Regions from separate parts of the Rahnella aquatilis CIP 78.65 genome, predicted to be linked through region 2. Evidence: predicted binding sites of a transcription regulator. Region 2 holds the regulator's gene; each other region holds the start of a gene.

Region 1 (5,518 bases), 2.3 Mb from region 2:
GCCGAAAGCGGATTGTCCGGCTTCCATCCCGATCATTCCCGGTACCACGCTGCCTTCGACCTGGCCGCAGATCCCGGCAATGGCGCGGTCATTGACGCGTTCTTTATCGGCGATCAGAATGTCGCAGGTGGAGGTGCCGATCACTTTGACCAGTGTATAAGGTTGTGCGCCCGCGCCGACTGCGCCCATGTGGCAGTCGAATGCGCCGCCCGACAGCACCACGCTGGCCGGTAAGCCAAGGCGTTCTGCCCATTCAGGTGTCAGTGTGCCAACAGCCTGTTCGGCAGTGACTGTGTCGGTAAACAACGGATACGGCAGGTGTTCAACCAGCAGCGGATCGAGAGCGGCAAAGAACTCTTTTGGTGGCAGGCCGCCCCATGAGGGATGCCAGAGCATTTTGTGTCCGGCGCTGCAACGACCGCGCACCACTTTGTCCGGCGCGGTGGTACCGGAAAGCAGGGCGGGCACCCAGTCGCATAATTCGACCCATGACGCGGCCGCATGTTTAACCGCAGCATCTTCACGGGAGACGTGCAGGATTTTTGCCCAGAACCATTCTGAGGAGTAAACACCGCCGATATAGCGGGAATAGTCGGGGAAATCACCGCTGCGACACAGACGGTTGATCTCCTCGGCTTCTTCTATGGCTGTGTGATCTTTCCAGAGCACAAACATGGCGTTCGGGTTTTCGGCAAATTCCGCTTTCAGTGCCAGAATGTTGCCTTCCTGATCGACAGGAGCGGGGGTTGAGCCGGTAGAATCAACACCGATACCCACCACGCGGGCAGCACGTTCGCTGCCCAGACGTTGCACAACATTTTTAATCGCCTGTTCCATTGCCTCTATATAGTCGAGCGGGTGGTGGCGGAACTGATTTTTTGCCGCATCACAATAGCGACCTTCGTTCCAGCGCGGATAATAAACCACATCGGTTTCCATCTCGGCACCGGTCTGACAATCCACAGCCAGGGCACGGACGGAATCGCTGCCAAAATCAAGACCAAGAGCAATCGCACCTTGCGTCATTCTTTCTCACTCCTTCAGGTTTGCCGTAGTCATTACGGCGGCGAATCGAATTGCTACAACAGTAGGAGGATGCAAAAAAGTGAGTGAGGAGGCGTTAGCTGGAAGTATGCACAAATCTGCTCCCAATGATGTTTCTGTGAGGTTGGTCAAATGTTAGCGTTTGGCTAAAATCGCTATATCTATGCACAAACCTGCTGTTTTCCCGCCGTGTGATAGCGCTCTACATTCCGTTGCAAAATTACCGCTAAAACTTAACCCGTCTTACAAGAGAGTGTGACGTAAATCCTCTATAAAACCGGACTTCGCCGCACTTTCACTTTGTTTCTTTACGCTACTGATAACGTTTTCACGATTGCGGTAAACCACCCGATGTAAGACTGCGATTGTGAAAAACAACAATAAAAGTCGGAGAACATCATGCATAAATTCACTAAGGCATTAGCGGCGGTCGGGTTAGCTGCCCTTATGTCACATTCAGCTATGGCAGCCGAGAATCCGAAGCTGGGATTCCTGGTTAAACAGCCGGAAGAGCCGTGGTTCCAGACTGAATGGCGGTTCGCAGATAAAGCCGGTAAGGATCTCCACTTCGACGTCATTAAAATCGCCGTGCCGGATGGTGAAAAAACGTTGAATGCAATCGACAGCCTGGCGGCCAACGGGGCGAAAGGTTTTGTCATCTGTACGCCGGATCCGCGTCTCGGACCTGCCATCATGGCGAAAGCGCGCAGCTATGACATGAAAGTCATCCAGGTAGATGACCAGTTTGTGAATGCCAAAGGCAAGCCGATGGAAGAAGTGCCGTTAGTCATGATGGCCGCGACCAAAATCGGCGAACGTCAGGGGCAGGAACTGTACAAAGAAATGCAAAAGCGTGGCTGGAAAGTCGCTGATACCGGCGTCATGGCCATTACCGCAGATGAGCTGGATACCGCGCGCCGCCGCACATCCGGTTCAATGGACGCGCTGAAAGCCGCCGGATTCCCGGAAAAACAAATCTATAAAGTCCCGACCAAATCCAACGACATTCCGGGTGCGCTCGATGCCGGTAACTCCCTGCTGGTGCAACATCCTGAAGTGAAAAACTGGCTGATCATCGGCATGAACGACAACACCGTATTGGGTGGCGTACGTGCAACAGAAGGTCAGGGCTTTAAAGCGGCAAACGTCATCGGTATCGGCATCAACGGTGTGGATGCGGTGAATGAGTTGTCAAAAAGTGCCCAGACCGGTTTCTACGGTTCCCTGTTACCTAGCCCGGATATCCATGGTTATAAAAGTATCCAGATGCTGAATGAATGGGTTACCAAAGGCGTTGAACCACCGAAATTTACTGAAGTGACTGATGTTGTTCTGATTACCCGCGATAACTTCAAAGAAGAGTTGAAGAAGAAAGGTCTTATGTGATCTTCAGATGTGGTTGAAACAAGCAATACCCCTAAATAATTCGAGTTGCAGGAAGGCGGCAAGTGAGCGAGTCCCGATGAGCTTACATAAGTAAGTGATTCGGGTGAGTAAGCGTAGCCAACGCATCTGCGACTTGAAGTATGAAGGGGAGAGACGCTGCTGCATGGCGGACGACAGGAAGTTTTACGAACTGTTTTCTGCTGTGCAGCGGCGTGCATCCATACTTAATCAACTTCCAGGTAGCCACTATGACTCAGCAATCTTTCGATAATAAGACGCCTTTGCTGACACCGTCACTGACGGAGTTTGATGCGGCCAGGCCGTATCTGGAATTCCATGACATTGGCAAAACTTTTCCGGGCGTGAAAGCGCTGGACGGTATTTCATTCAATTGTTACGCCGGACAAATTCATGCGCTGATGGGAGAAAACGGGGCGGGGAAATCCACGCTGCTGAAGATCCTCAGCGGGAATTATCAGCCTTCCCAGGGCCATATTCACATCAAAGGCCAGCCGGTCGCGTTCAGCCATACCACGGATGCGCTCGATGCCGGTGTGGCGATCATTTATCAGGAATTACATCTGGTGCCGGAAATGACGGTGGCAGAGAACATTTATCTCGGACAGTTGCCGAGCAAACACGGTTTTGTGAACCGCAAATTGCTGCGCTACGAAGCCAAACTTCAGCTTGAACATCTCGGCCTGGATATCGACCCGGATACGCCGCTGAAATATCTCTCCATCGGCCAGTGGCAGATGGTGGAAATTGCCAAGGCGCTGGCGCGCAATGCCAAAATCATTGCATTCGACGAGCCTACCAGTTCGCTTTCTGCGCGCGAAATTGAACAGTTGTTCCGTGTTATCCGTGAGTTACGGGCTGAAGGTCGCGTAATTTTGTATGTCTCGCACCGTATGGAAGAAATTTTTGCATTAAGTGACGCTGTCACCGTTTTCAAAGACGGACGTTACGTTAGTACCTTCGACGACATGACGCAGGTGGATAACAGCAAACTGGTACAGGCGATGGTTGGCCGTAATCTTGATGACATTTACGGGTACGCGCCACGTCCGCACGGCGAAATCCGCCTTGAACTGGATGAGGTAAAAGCACCGGGCGTGAGAACCCCGGTGAGCCTGACGGTGCGTCAGGGCGAAATCGTCGGCCTGTTCGGGCTGGTGGGTGCAGGGCGCAGTGAGCTGATGAAAGGATTATTCGGCGGCACGCGTATTACCGGCGGCACCGTCCGGCTGGACGGCGTGGCACTGAATATCCGTAAACCGGCAGACGCGATCCGCCAGGGCATCATGTTGTGCCCGGAAGACCGCAAAGCTGACGGCATTATTCCTGTGCACTCGGTGCGCGACAACATCAACATCAGCGCCCGTCGCAAAACGGTGAAAGCAGGGTGCCTGATCAACAATGCCTGGGAAGCGAAAAATGCGCGTAAACATATCGATGCGCTGAATATCAAAACCCCCAGCGACCAGCAGCTGATCATGAACCTTTCGGGGGGCAATCAGCAAAAAGCCATTCTGGGCCGCTGGTTGTCGGAAGACATGAAAGTCATTTTGCTGGATGAACCGACGCGCGGTATTGACGTTGGCGCCAAGCATGAAATCTACAATGTGATTTATTCACTGGCAAAACAGGGTATTGCGGTGCTGTTTGCGTCCAGTGATTTACCGGAAGTGCTGGGTCTGGCCGACAGAGTGGTGGTGATGCGCGAAGGCGCAATCTCCGGCGAACTGTTGCATGACGACGCCACCGAAGAAAAAGCGCTGGGGCTCGCTATGTTGCGAACACCTGTTCTTGATTCTGCCCATGACGCTGCCTGACTGAGGAGCAAAAATATTATGTCGAGTATGACAACCAATTCAGCCAAACCGGATCAACCTTCAGCAGCCTCACGCGGCGGCCAGGGTCTGATGCGTATCTGGGACAGTTACGGCATGTTAGTGGTGTTCGCCGTGCTGTTTATCGCCTGTACCATTTTCGTGCCAAACTTCAGTTCTTTCATCAACATGAAAGGGCTGGGGCTGGCGATTTCGATGTCCGGCATGGTGGCCTGCGGGATGCTGTTCTGTCTGGCTTCCGGTGACTTCGACCTGTCAGTTGCGTCGGTGATTGCCTGTGCGGGTGTCACCACCGCCGTGGTTATCAATATGACCGAAAGCCTGTGGATTGGCGTTGCTGCCGGTTTACTGCTCGGGATGCTGACCGGTTTGCTCAACGGTTTTGTTATCGCCCGCCTGAAAATCAATGCGCTGATCACCACGCTTGCCACCATGCAGATTGTGCGCGGTCTGGCGTATATCATTTCTGACGGTAAAGCGGTGGGCATCGAAGACGAACGTTTCTTCACCCTCGGTTACGCCAACTGGCTGGGGCTGCCTGCGCCAATCTGGCTGACGGTCGGCTGTCTGATCATCTTCGGTCTGTTGCTGAACAAAACCACCTTCGGGCGTAACACGCTGGCGATTGGGGGTAATGAAGATGCGGCGCGTCTGGCGGGTGTGCCGGTGGTGCGTACGAAAATTATCATCTTCGTGCTGTCCGGGCTGGTGTCAGCGGCGGCGGGCATCATTCTGGCGTCACGTATGACCAGCGGTCAGCCGATGACCTCACTGGGCTTTGAGCTGATCGTTATTTCTGCCTGTGTACTGGGTGGCGTTTCCCTGAAAGGCGGCATCGGCAAAATTTCCTATGTGGTGTCCGGGATCCTCATTCTGGGTACCGTGGAAAATGCCATGAACCTGCTGAACATTTCTCCGTTCTCGCAGTATGTGGTACGTGGTTTGATCCTGCTGGCGGCGGTGATCTTCGACCGTTACAAACAGAAAGCTAAAAAGACCGTTTAATCCGGTTTTGTGATAACGCTTTCACACAATCCTCGCGCGGCATTTAACGCTATTACGGGTTAAATGCCGTAAAAACGCGTGGTTGTTCACAATTTAGCAACCTTTACTGGCAGCGTTTTCACTGCCGATTAGAATAGATGAAAAGTCCATAGCCACGTGAAGTTTCAGGAGGTTCGATGTATCACCGTATGATTCAGGATCAACAGCAAAATCCGCTGTTACCGGGTTAC
Region 2 (5,518 bases):
GGGATTTTCCTCAAGCAGCAGGCGGATAGCGTTCTGATAGGTTTCCAGCGCCTGGTGCGCATTCTGGCGCAGCAAACCGCTTTGCCATTGTGGCCACAGCCAGATAGTGCCACCGAATGCCAGTGCGCAGCCGATCAGCGTATCCACCAGCCGCGGTACCAGAAAATGCACGCCATTCATCGCCAGCAACTGCAGGGTATACACTGCCGTCACCGTCATGCCGACCATCGCCAGCCCGTAGTTTTTGCGTAAAACCGTATAGGACAACAGCGTGATCAGCAGCATGTACAGCAACGTGGTGCCTTCCGGCAACTCCAGTTTTAACAACCCTGAGGCAATCAGTAATCCGGCCAATGTGCCCAGCGCACGGTGCTGGATCCGCACGCGCGTGGCGTTATAGCCGTTCTGGCTGACCAGCATAATAGTCAGCAAAATCCAGTACGGTTTGGGCAGATTGAAAAACAGCCCCAGACTGCTGCCAATCGCCAGAATAATGCCCAGACGCGCGGCATTGCGCAGGGCCACGGATTTGAATGAGAGATAACTTTTCAGCGCAGGCCAGAAGGGCAGACGCGGCTGAGTGTTCATCAGATCGCGCCGGTACAACGGGCGCTGGGTGCGCAGCAGACGCGCGATACGGCTGAAATGGTAATAACAAAACTGGCCGACCGGATTGTCCGGGTTACGCGCGGCGATTTTCTCCAGCGCGGTCAGCTCATTGGCCATCGTAAAGCGCTCGGATAAGCGATGATAAAGGATATCGTCGGCAATCACCCGCAGACGGGCGGAAATCACCTGCGCATTGCGACGGATAACCGCTTCGGCATGGCTTTCCTCGACCAGTTTCTGTACTTCCTCCGGCTGATGGAGGCTGACGGTAATGTGCTCCTGCAAATCGAGTGCGACCTGAAAACGCTGAAACAGCCGCTTATGGTGATGATGATGTCCGTGCTGGGGCAACATGTGCAGTTGCTGATAAAGCAGGGCAATCAGGTCGATAACCTGCTGCTGGCGGGTCAGCAACGGCGGCAAAGCGGTTTCGGGATCGGTATGTTGCGTCAGCAGGCTGTACTTGGCTTCGAAATAATCCGCGAGTTGCAGATAGAGCTGGCTGAGCGTTTCGCGCATCGGTTGTTCTTTCGAAATACGAAACCACGCCCAGTTAAACAATCCGTACCAGGCGGTGCCGGCAGCGAACAGCACCGGGGCCTGCCACATCGGGCGCACGCCCACCATGCTCAGCGTGAAGATAGTTGCCACCAGCGCGCCGGGTAACAGACGCGCATGCAGCGGGCTGATTTCACCGGTGACACCGAGCAGTAACGCCAGCGACAGCATAATGAGCGGCAGCGGAACGTGCCAGTTTTCCAGCATCAGTTGCAGCAGAATACTGCTCACGGCAAAGAGTGAACCGCCGACGAGCAGGCGTTTGAAAAAGCGTTTGTGCGGAGTATCCAGACCGGCGATGTTGCAACAGGCCGGACAGAGAGAAAACAGCAGCCCCATTTGCAGATTGCCGAACAACCAGCAAATGCTGACAGGCAGGCACAACACCAGCGTCTGGCGCAGCGCGTAGTTCACTTCAGGATGGTAAAACAGTCTTCGCCATAGCGTCATGGGTAAAGCTTAGCCCATAAAAAAGGCGCGACAGTGTTCTGCCGCGCCAATTTTTGAGGGATTAACGTGTGCCGTAAACGACAATCGTTTTACCGTGTGCGGAGATCAGACTCTGATCTTCCAGCATTTTGAGGATTCGTCCGACTGTTTCACGTGAACAACCGACGATTTGGCCAATTTCCTGACGGGTAATCTTGATTTGCATCCCGTCCGGATGGGTCATTGCATCAGGCTGTTTAGCCAGATTAAGCAAGGTTTGAGCGATACGACCGGTTACGTCGAGGAAGGCAAGGTTGCCGACTTTCTCTGACGTCACTTGCAGACGGTTGGCCATCTGCGCGGAGAGGCGCATCAGAATATCCGGGTTAACCTGAATCAGCTGGCGGAATTTTTTATAAGAAATTTCAGCCACTTCACAGGCAGTTTTAGCACGTACCCAGGCACTGCGTTCCTGACCTTCTTCGAAGAGTCCCAGCTCGCCGATGAAGTCACCTTGGTTAAGGTAGGACAGTATCATTTCCTTGCCTTCTTCATCTTTAATCAGGACAGCAACTGACCCTTTCACGATGTAGTAAAGCGTTTCGGCTTTTTCACCCTGGTGAATCAGCGTACTTTTAGAAGGATACTTATGTATATGACAGTGAGACAGGAACCATTCAAGAGTCGGGTCTGTTTGTGGCTTGCCGAGAACCATTTGCTATTATCCTCTGTTGTTATCGCTGCCCAAAATCACAGGGCTCAGAGTTCCCTGTACGGCACTTCAAAATCCAAAGCGCCCTTTCAGCATATAACTCCCCAGAAATGCTGCAAGCGGATGTCGGAGTGCAACAGCCTGTTTATTGCTGTTATCACCGTGGGTTCTGTTCTTAAACCGCAAAAACCGTCACCGCAATTTACTGGAAAGTATGTTTCGGCTTTGTTTGTAGCACAGGTTTGAGATGCTGTCTTCTGTTGTCTCGCTTCAGCATGATGGCGATCGGGTTACGTTGCCAGATTTTAGGTGAAAGGGTACTCTGAGAGCAGATTTCGATAAGTTTATTCACCGGGAGAATAGTTCATGCATGCACGTGTCAAATGGGTTGAAGGGCTGACATTTTTAGGTGAGTCTGCATCGGGTCATCAGATTTCAATGGATGGCAATGCGGGTGATAAAGCCCCAAGCCCGATGGAAATGTTACTGATGTCCGCAGGCGGTTGCAGCGCAATCGATGTGGTATCAATTTTACAAAAAGGCCGTAATGACGTGCGTGATTGTGAAGTGAAGCTGACCTCACAACGCCGCGAAGAAGCGCCGCGCCTGTTCACGCACATTAATCTGCATTTTATCGTCACCGGGAAGGACCTGACCGATAAGATTGTCGAACGTGCGGTCAGCCTGTCTGCCGAAAAATACTGTTCTGTGTCTCTGATGCTGGGTAAAGCGGCCACCATCACCCACAGCTTTGAAGTGATTGCAGCCGAATAAAGTTTACTCGATCTTCTTGCCTTCCATCAGGCGTTGCACCAGCGGCGCCATGATCAGCTCCATCGCCAGCCCCATTTTGCCGCCCGGCACCACCAGCGTTTTGATGTGCGAGATAAACGACCCCTGTAACATCGCCAGCAGATACGGGAAATCGATGTCGTCCAGCCCCTGGAAGTGGATCACCACAAAGCTTTCATCCAGCGACGGAATGGCTTTTGCTGCGAACGGGTTTGAAGTGTCGATAGTTGGCACGCGCTGGAAGTTGATGTGCGTGCGGGAAAACTGCGGCGTAATATAGCTGATGTAGTCATCCATCGAACGCACGACGGAATCCATCACCGCTTCACGGGAATGCCCGCGCTCGCCGGTATCGCGCACCAGTTTCTGGATCCACTCCAGGTTAACGATGGGCACTACGCCGACCAGCAAATCGACCTGTGCGGCGACGTCAATTTTGTCTGCCACTACGCCGCCATGCAGACCTTCATAGAACAAAATGTCTGTCGGTTCCGGCAATGCCTGCCACGGCGTAAAGGTACCCGGCACCTGATTGTAGGGAACGGCTTCGTCATAAGTATGCAGATACTTACGTGAACGACCCGTGCCGGTTTCTCCGTATTCGATAAAGCTTTTTTCCAGTAAACCAAAGTCATTGGCTTCCGGTCCGAAATAGCTGATATGACGGCCGAGATCGCGCGCTTTGCGTATTGCCGCATCCATTTCAGGACGAGTGAAATGATGAAAACTGTCGCCTTCCAGTTCCGCCGCGCGCAAACCAAGCTGCTGAAATATTTTACGAAATGCCACGCTGGTGGTTGTGGTGCCGGCACCGCTCGAACCGGTCACGGCAATAACAGGATGTTTGGCTGACATAATGCGCTGTTCTCCATAAAGGTGATGCAGGCAGGCGAGACGCGGTCTTTTCTGTGGTCGAAGATCTGGCGTCAAGGCTGCGCATAATTAAGCCTATTGTTACCATATTTATTCGCGAAGCCAAAGAGGGCATCACTATTCTAAACCCGCCAGCAACGGTTGGATCAGCGGGTCTTTCTGGTGGAACAGAGAAACAATGTCATGCAGCGCCTTGCCTGTGTACTCCTTTTTCCACGCCAGACTGAGCGGGGAAGGGGCGCGCGGATAGCGGATTTGCCGGGCGATCAGCTCGCCGCTGTCGAGATACGGCTGGCACAGATGGCGCGGCAGAAAACCGATACCCATTCCCTTCAGGTGACAGGCCAGTTTAGTCGCCACATCTGCCACGATGATCTGCCGTTGCCCGGTCAGCAACCAGGCCACCCGCTTGTTCAGATGGCGCGAGGTGTCTTCCACATTGATGGCAATGTACTGACGCAATACCGCTTCTTCCAGCATGCCAGTGATGTGCTGCAACGGATGAAAGGGCGCATGAACAAAAACCCAGTCCACTTCACCCAGCGGCAGCAGATTCACGGCGTTAGAAAGGGATTCGGTACCGGTCACGCCAATCGCCAGCTGAAAATCTTCGTACAGCAGCGTATCCCATACCCCCATGTAAATCTGCCGTGTGAAAGTGAACTGCGTGAACGGGTAGCGCTGCGTCAGAGAGCTTAATAACGCTGCCAGAGCTTCAGGGCAGTACATCAGATTGTTCACCACCACATTCAGCTGGCGCTCAATGCCGTCGTTAATCTGCTGCAATTCGGCCGGTACACCCTCCAGCCAGGTTAGCCACTGGCGACATCGTTCAAGCAGGTGCTGTCCGGCGGGCGTCAGCGACACCGTGCGGGTCGTGCGGTTGAGCAATAACGTCCCGGTACTGTCTTCCAGCATCTTAATTCGATAGCTGATGGTCGCAGGCGTTTTATGCAGCATCTCTGCCGCGCGGGAAAAGCTGCCTGTTTGTGCGACGTGCATAAAGGTTTTAATCGACTCCTCATCCAGCATAGGTCACCCGAAGTAATGTTAATGCATTGAATGAAAAAGATTTTATAGATTTAACCGGATGAGAATTGTGGACTTCATCAATTTTATGGAATCTTTTTCCATATTTATATTGAGCAAGTTGGAAAAAGTTTCTACAGTAATTGCATTGAGGATAAATCCGCCAATCTGGCGGGCTTATCTCACCGGTTTTATTTTAAATGCAGGGATGAATGCCATGGAACTTCCGGTTTACCCGCTGACCCAGGCGGCCTTCGCGGCTTACGGTGATGTGATTGAGACGACAGGTCGCGATTTTTTTCATATCAACGACGGCAAGGTTGAGCGGTACCACGATCTGACCAACGTGGAAATCCTCGGGCAGGATCGCCCGCTGGTCAGCATCAACCGCGCCCAGCCAGCACCGTTGCCCATTGTGGTGACGCAACTCGAAAAACACCCGCTCGGTTCACAGGCGTTTGTGCCGATGCAGGGCGAGCGCTTTATCGTGATTGTTGCGGCAGGGGGCGAGACGCC
Region 3 (5,518 bases), 510 kb from region 2:
CTGGAATCTCAGCGGGCATTGCTGCAAAAAGCCTTCGATTTAGGTATCACTCATTTTGATCTGGCGAATAACTACGGGCCGCCTCCGGGCTCTGCGGAAGAAAACTTTGGCCGTTTGCTGAAGCAGGATTTTGCGCCGTATCGCGATGAACTGATCATCTCCACCAAAGCCGGTTACGACATGTGGCCGGGGCCTTACGGTTCCGGTGGCTCGCGCAAATATCTGCTCGCCAGTCTGGATCAGAGCCTGCAACGCATGGGGCTGGATTATGTCGATATCTTCTATTCGCACCGGGTGGATGAAGAAACGCCGATGGAAGAAACGGCGGCGGCGCTGGCTTATGCGGTGCAAAGCGGTAAGGCGCTGTATGTCGGGATTTCTTCTTATTCGCCGGAACGTACGCGGATCATGGCGGAACTGTTACGCGAGCTGAAAGTGCCGCTGCTTATCCATCAGCCGTCCTACAATCTGCTGAACCGCTGGGTAGACAAGAGCGGTTTGCTGGATACGCTGGAGCAAAATGGCACAGGCTGTATTGCGTTTACGCCACTGGCGCAGGGGCTGCTGACCGGGAAATATCTCAACGGTATTCCGGACGGTTCGCGGATGCAGGTGGAAGGTAATAAAGTGCGTGGCCTGAATGCCAAAATGCTGTCAGAGGACAACCTGAACAGCCTGCGATTACTCAATGACATGGCACAACAGCGCGGACAGACCATGGCGCAGATGGCGCTGAGCTGGCTGCTGAAAGACGATCGCGTGACGTCGGTGCTGATTGGGGCGAGTCGTCCGGAGCAACTGGATGAAAACGTGAAAGCACTGGAGAATCTGCGCTTCACCGCTGAAGAGCTGACGGCGATTGATAAGCATGTGGCAGATGGTCAGCTGAATCTTTGGCAGGCTTCGTCAGATAAGTAGTTTTATAGAGATCAGCATTCTGAATTAACGCTACATTAAAACGTTAATTCAGATACTGAGAAGGTGTTAAATGAATACGGGTAAAGCAAATAACAGGGAAATTATTTTTTGGCTTCTGGGGTTTTAGCCGCCGGTTGTGGTGCCATTTTCGGCGTTAATTTAGGCAATTCGCCAAAAGTTACTTTTTCAGTCTTCAGCTGAGCCGCCAGTTCTGTACTGATATCCAGATCTTTCGCATAACTTACCGTCGTTTGGACAGGCAAGATTGCTCCAATCTTGTGAGCAACCCGGTATTGTTCCGCCGACTTTTTAATCTGATCTGCAACAACCTGACGCGCCGCTTGCATCTGTACCTGCCATTGGGCATTCAGAGCTTTAGTATCAGCCTGACGAACCTGTGCTGCCTTTTCCGGCGTCATGGTTTTATAGATTTCTTCCGCTTGTTTAGCCGTACCCTGAAGGCTCTTATAAACAGCTTCGAGATGCGTTTTTTGTTGGGCGGCAAGACCTGATTCATTGACGACTTGTTCAATATTTACGAATTTCACTTCTTTATCCCCGACAGTTTTCGAATCACATCCGGAGAGCAATCCCCCGGCAAGAATAACCAACGCAAGCGTTTTGGTGATACGGCGATTAATAACTGAATGCATAAAAAACCTAACCTGAAATATTATTTTAAATAAAAAATGAAAAACGATTATCCACAACTAATAACAATCTTTCTAATTAATAATGACTAAAGCATTCGTTAATCGGAAATATAATTCTGCAAATTCATAACATTAAAAAAATTTATTAAAACGTCGACTGATCAACTGATGAATGTCAGGCGGCGTGCTGTTTCGTAATGATCAACCCAATACTGATTATCCAGTGATGAAATAGTAACGCCTTCAATTTTCGAGGCATGAATGAACTGATGATCCCCGACATACACGCCGACATGACGATCGCCCGGCGACGTTTTGAAAAACACTAAATCTCCCGGTTTCAGGTTATTTTTACTCACCTTTCTGCCGTTCCTGATTTGCTGAAAGGTGGTTCTTGGCAGACGTGTTTGCAGAGAATCCCTGAAGAGATGCTGCATCAGCGCCGAGCAATCGACGCCTTTGTGTGTGGTTCCGCCCCAGCGGTAATGTGTCCCTTTCCAGCGTGGATATTCAGCCAGCAGGGCGCTTTTAATATTTTCTGAGTTGCCCGCATTGACCGCAGTCACGGGGGATCCTTTTTCATTAAAAAGTTCGCCATGAAAAAATTTATAGCTGTCCATAGACTCAAATTCTTTTGGCATATCAAAAGCAAAGGACTGGATGCTAAACAAACCGGTAACGAGAAGTAGTAAAGCAGAAACAAGCGATTTAATACGGAACATGCGTGGATTCTTTGGTCAAAAAATAGTGCTCTTCCTTACGTGGGAACCTGCTCACGGGGCGGGTGACTCGTCTCTGAGTGCGCAAATAATAACCGCTGAACAATAAATAAGCAGGTTGAATTGAGTCCAAAATTGGACTGGGGATTTTTTCTCAGGACCCCCCCCCCTCAGGCTGAAGGGGTGGGTGAAGATGTTATGAGAAGAACTTCGCCAGAACAAACAGACCGACAGAAACGTTGATGGCACCGCCGATACGGGTAGCGATTTGCGCGAAAGGCATCAGCGTCATGCGGTTGCCGGATGTCAGAATCGCCACGTCGCCAGTGCCGCCCTGCCCGCTCTGGCAGCAGGAGACAATCGCCACATCGATAGGGTGCATACCAATTTTCTTACCCACATAAAAACCGGTGCCCACCAGCGCCATCACCGTGGTCACAATGACCAGCAGGTTCTGAAGGGTGAAAGCGTTGATCAGTTCCTGCCACGGCGTGATCGCTACACCCACCGCGAACAACACCGGATAAGTTACCGCCGTACGGAAGAATTTATACACCGTCATTGAACCGTGCTGGATGGTCGGCGAGACGCCGTTCGCCAGTTTCACCAGTACCGCCGCAAACAGCATGCCGACCGGCGCCGGCAGGCCGATCCATTTCTGACCCAGCATGCCGACCATGTACAGCAGGATCGCCAGCAGTGCCCCACAGGCCAGCGCGTTGACGCCCGGATTGCCCTCAAATTCATCGGTGCCACTGCCCATCTGGCCTTTTTTCGACGGCATGAGCTGGCCTTCGCCCGTCAGATGTGGATAACGTTTTCCAAGCTGGTTCAGTACGCCCGCCAGCACGATAGCCGTCAGACCGCCAAGCATCACAATCGGCAGAATGCGCCCAAGCGCCACGCCCTGCTCCATATGCAGAATGGTCGCGTAACCCATCGACAGCGGGATCGCACCTTCCCCTACACCGCCAGCCATGATCGGCAGGATCAGGAAGAAGAAGGTTTGCATTGGCGGTAAACCTAACACAGTGCCCATCGCCATACCGGCAATCATGCCGACCACTTCCCCGCACAGCATCGGTACGAAAATACGCATAAAGCCCTGGATCAGCACCTGACGGTTCATGCTCATAATGCTGCCGACAATAATGCAGCAGATATAAAGGTAGAGAATATTGGTGGATTTATAGAATTTGACTGTGGAATCAACAACAACATCCGGCAGCAGGCCGTAATGCACCATCGCCGAAGGAATAAAAGTGGCACAAATCGCCGCGGCCCCCAGTTTACCCACCACCGGTAAGCGTTTCCCGAATTCACCGCAGGCAAAACCAAAGAAGGCCAGCGTGGCGACCATCACCACGATATCACCCGGCAACTTGCCGTTCAGGCAGTCAAGCAGGATCAGCACCCCCGCCAGCAGGAAAAAGGGCAGCGGGATAATACCTATCTTGTAGTTATCCAGAATGTGCCACCATTTTTGTCTGGCTGAAAGGCCGGAGGTTTTCGTTTCTTTGACAGCGATGTAGGAATCGTCGGTTGTGCTCATGACATTGCCTCTTTTTTCTGAATACTTTTCTTATTGAGGGTCTGAGCATATGAAAACAGCCGGTCAGCCGGATGTGAGGTTGTTCAAATTAAAATCGCAGGGATAAAGGTTGTTATGGTGTTTATGGTGTTAATGCACCCTGATTTATAAGGATTATAAGATTAGTAGTAAATACCGCTATTAACCCTGTTATTACTGTGTGAAATAATCATTATTTTAATCTTCTGTTCACAACTCCGATTCTCTGCGATTACGACTCACATTTCGCCGTGATAGGCTTATTGAATGTCTATCTCAGGTTCGCCTTGCAGCAGGTCGTATGAAATTCAGATTACCTTTTCAGGTAAAACTATTTTTATCTCTGGTGGTATTTTCCTGCGTGTTGCTGGCACTGCTCGGGGCTATTTTATTTCATATTATCGACCGCCAGTTGCATCATGATCTCGGTCAGCGAGCGCGGGTTCAGGCCAGCGAGATCGCGCTGATGCCGGGGCTGGCGCAGAAAGTTAAGACGCGGGATATCCCCGGTATCGCACAACTTATCCAGCCATTACGCGATAAAAGTGACGCCAGTTATATCGTTATCGGCGATACCCGCGAGCTGCATCTTTATCATTCCGAATCGCCGGAGCGCATAGACCTGCCGATGATTGGCGGTGATAACGCCGGTGTGCTGGCCGGTAAAACCATTATTTCTGTGCGTCAGGGCGGCATTGGCGTTTCCTTGCGCAGCAAAGCCCCGATTCTGGATGCGAATAATCAGGTGATCGGTATTGTCTCGGTCGGTTATCTCACGTCTTACATCGATAATATTAATGGCCGCCGTCTGGCGCAGGCCGGTTTATACGGTTTGCTGCTTTTATTACTGCTGTTTATTTTTTCATGGATGTTTACCCGCAACGTTAAAAAACAGATGTTCTGGCTGGAGCCCAAAGCTATCGCCCTGCTGGTTCGCCAGCAAAAAGCGTTGCTGGAAGCCATGTATGAGGGCGTATTTGCTGTTAACGCTGAAAAACAGCTGATTTTGATTAACCGTGCCGCACGCGAGTTACTGGATATCCGCCAGCCCGAAAACGAATTGCTGGGGAAACCGCTGGCGGAGGTACTGCATACGCCACCCGCATTTTTTACGCAAAGCGGGGTCAGTGAAAATAACAGCCAGCATGATCAGATTACGGTACTTAATCAGCGCCAGGTGATCGTCAATCGTGTGCCAATCGAACTTGAACCCGGTGCAGAAAGTGGCTGGGTATTCAGTTTCCGCGATAAAAACGACATTAATACACTGAGCAGCCAGCTGAGTCAGGTGAAACGCTACGCCGATAATCTGCGCATCATGCGCCATGAACAACTGAACTGGACCGCTACGCTGGCAGGCTTGCTGCAAATGCAGCGTTACGACGACGCCATGCACTATATTCAGGCACAGTCGCAAGGCGCGCAGGCGGTACTGGATTTCGTCTCGGCGCGCTTTACCTCGCCGGCGCTGTGCGGCCTGCTGCTGGGAAAATACGTCAGCGCGCGCGAAAAAGGTGTCGGGCTGAGTTTCGACCCCGCTTGTCAGCTAACCCGCATTCCGGCGACCATCAGTGAAACCGAACTGATGTCAGTGATGGGTAATTTGCTGGATAACGCCGTGGATGCCACGCTGAAAGCACTGACGCCACCGGCACCGG

Evidence for each region. The regulator CRP, encoded in region 2, controls carbon source genes, mostly activating them, when cyclic AMP is high. The targets are predictions, from matches to a motif close to ATGTGANNNNNNTCACAT.
Region 1: RAHAQ2_RS11755 (arabinose ABC transporter substrate-binding protein) is a predicted target of CRP. The motif match lies at 1,161-1,178, and genes of this name have one in related genera.
Region 3: RAHAQ2_RS03835 (2-hydroxycarboxylate transporter family protein) is a predicted target of CRP. The motif match lies at 3,914-3,931, and genes of this name have one in related genera.

Annotation. Positions count from the first base shown of each region.
Region 1 is NC_016818.1:2,595,578-2,601,095, reverse strand. It holds gene RAHAQ2_RS11760 (ribulokinase) at 1-1,026, opposite strand, end outside; gene RAHAQ2_RS11755 (arabinose ABC transporter substrate-binding protein) at 1,444-2,430, shown strand; gene araG (L-arabinose ABC transporter ATP-binding protein AraG) at 2,679-4,265, shown strand; gene araH (L-arabinose ABC transporter permease AraH) at 4,284-5,288, shown strand; gene araC (arabinose operon transcriptional regulator AraC) at 5,465-5,518, shown strand, end outside.
Region 2 is NC_016818.1:331,749-337,266, forward strand. It holds gene RAHAQ2_RS01460 (YccS/YhfK family putative transporter) at 1-1,617, opposite strand, end outside; gene crp (cAMP-activated global transcriptional regulator CRP) at 1,679-2,311, opposite strand; gene RAHAQ2_RS01470 (OsmC family protein) at 2,675-3,082, shown strand; gene RAHAQ2_RS01475 (phosphoribulokinase) at 3,086-3,955, opposite strand; gene allS (HTH-type transcriptional activator AllS) at 4,091-5,005, opposite strand; gene RAHAQ2_RS01485 (ureidoglycolate lyase) at 5,220-5,518, shown strand, end outside.
Region 3 is NC_016818.1:837,183-842,700, reverse strand. It holds gene mgrA (L-glyceraldehyde 3-phosphate reductase) at 1-918, shown strand, start outside; gene RAHAQ2_RS03845 (OmpH family outer membrane protein) at 1,020-1,571, opposite strand; gene RAHAQ2_RS03840 (NlpC/P60 family protein) at 1,733-2,293, opposite strand; gene RAHAQ2_RS03835 (2-hydroxycarboxylate transporter family protein) at 2,487-3,842, opposite strand; gene RAHAQ2_RS03830 (ATP-binding protein) at 4,162-5,518, shown strand, end outside.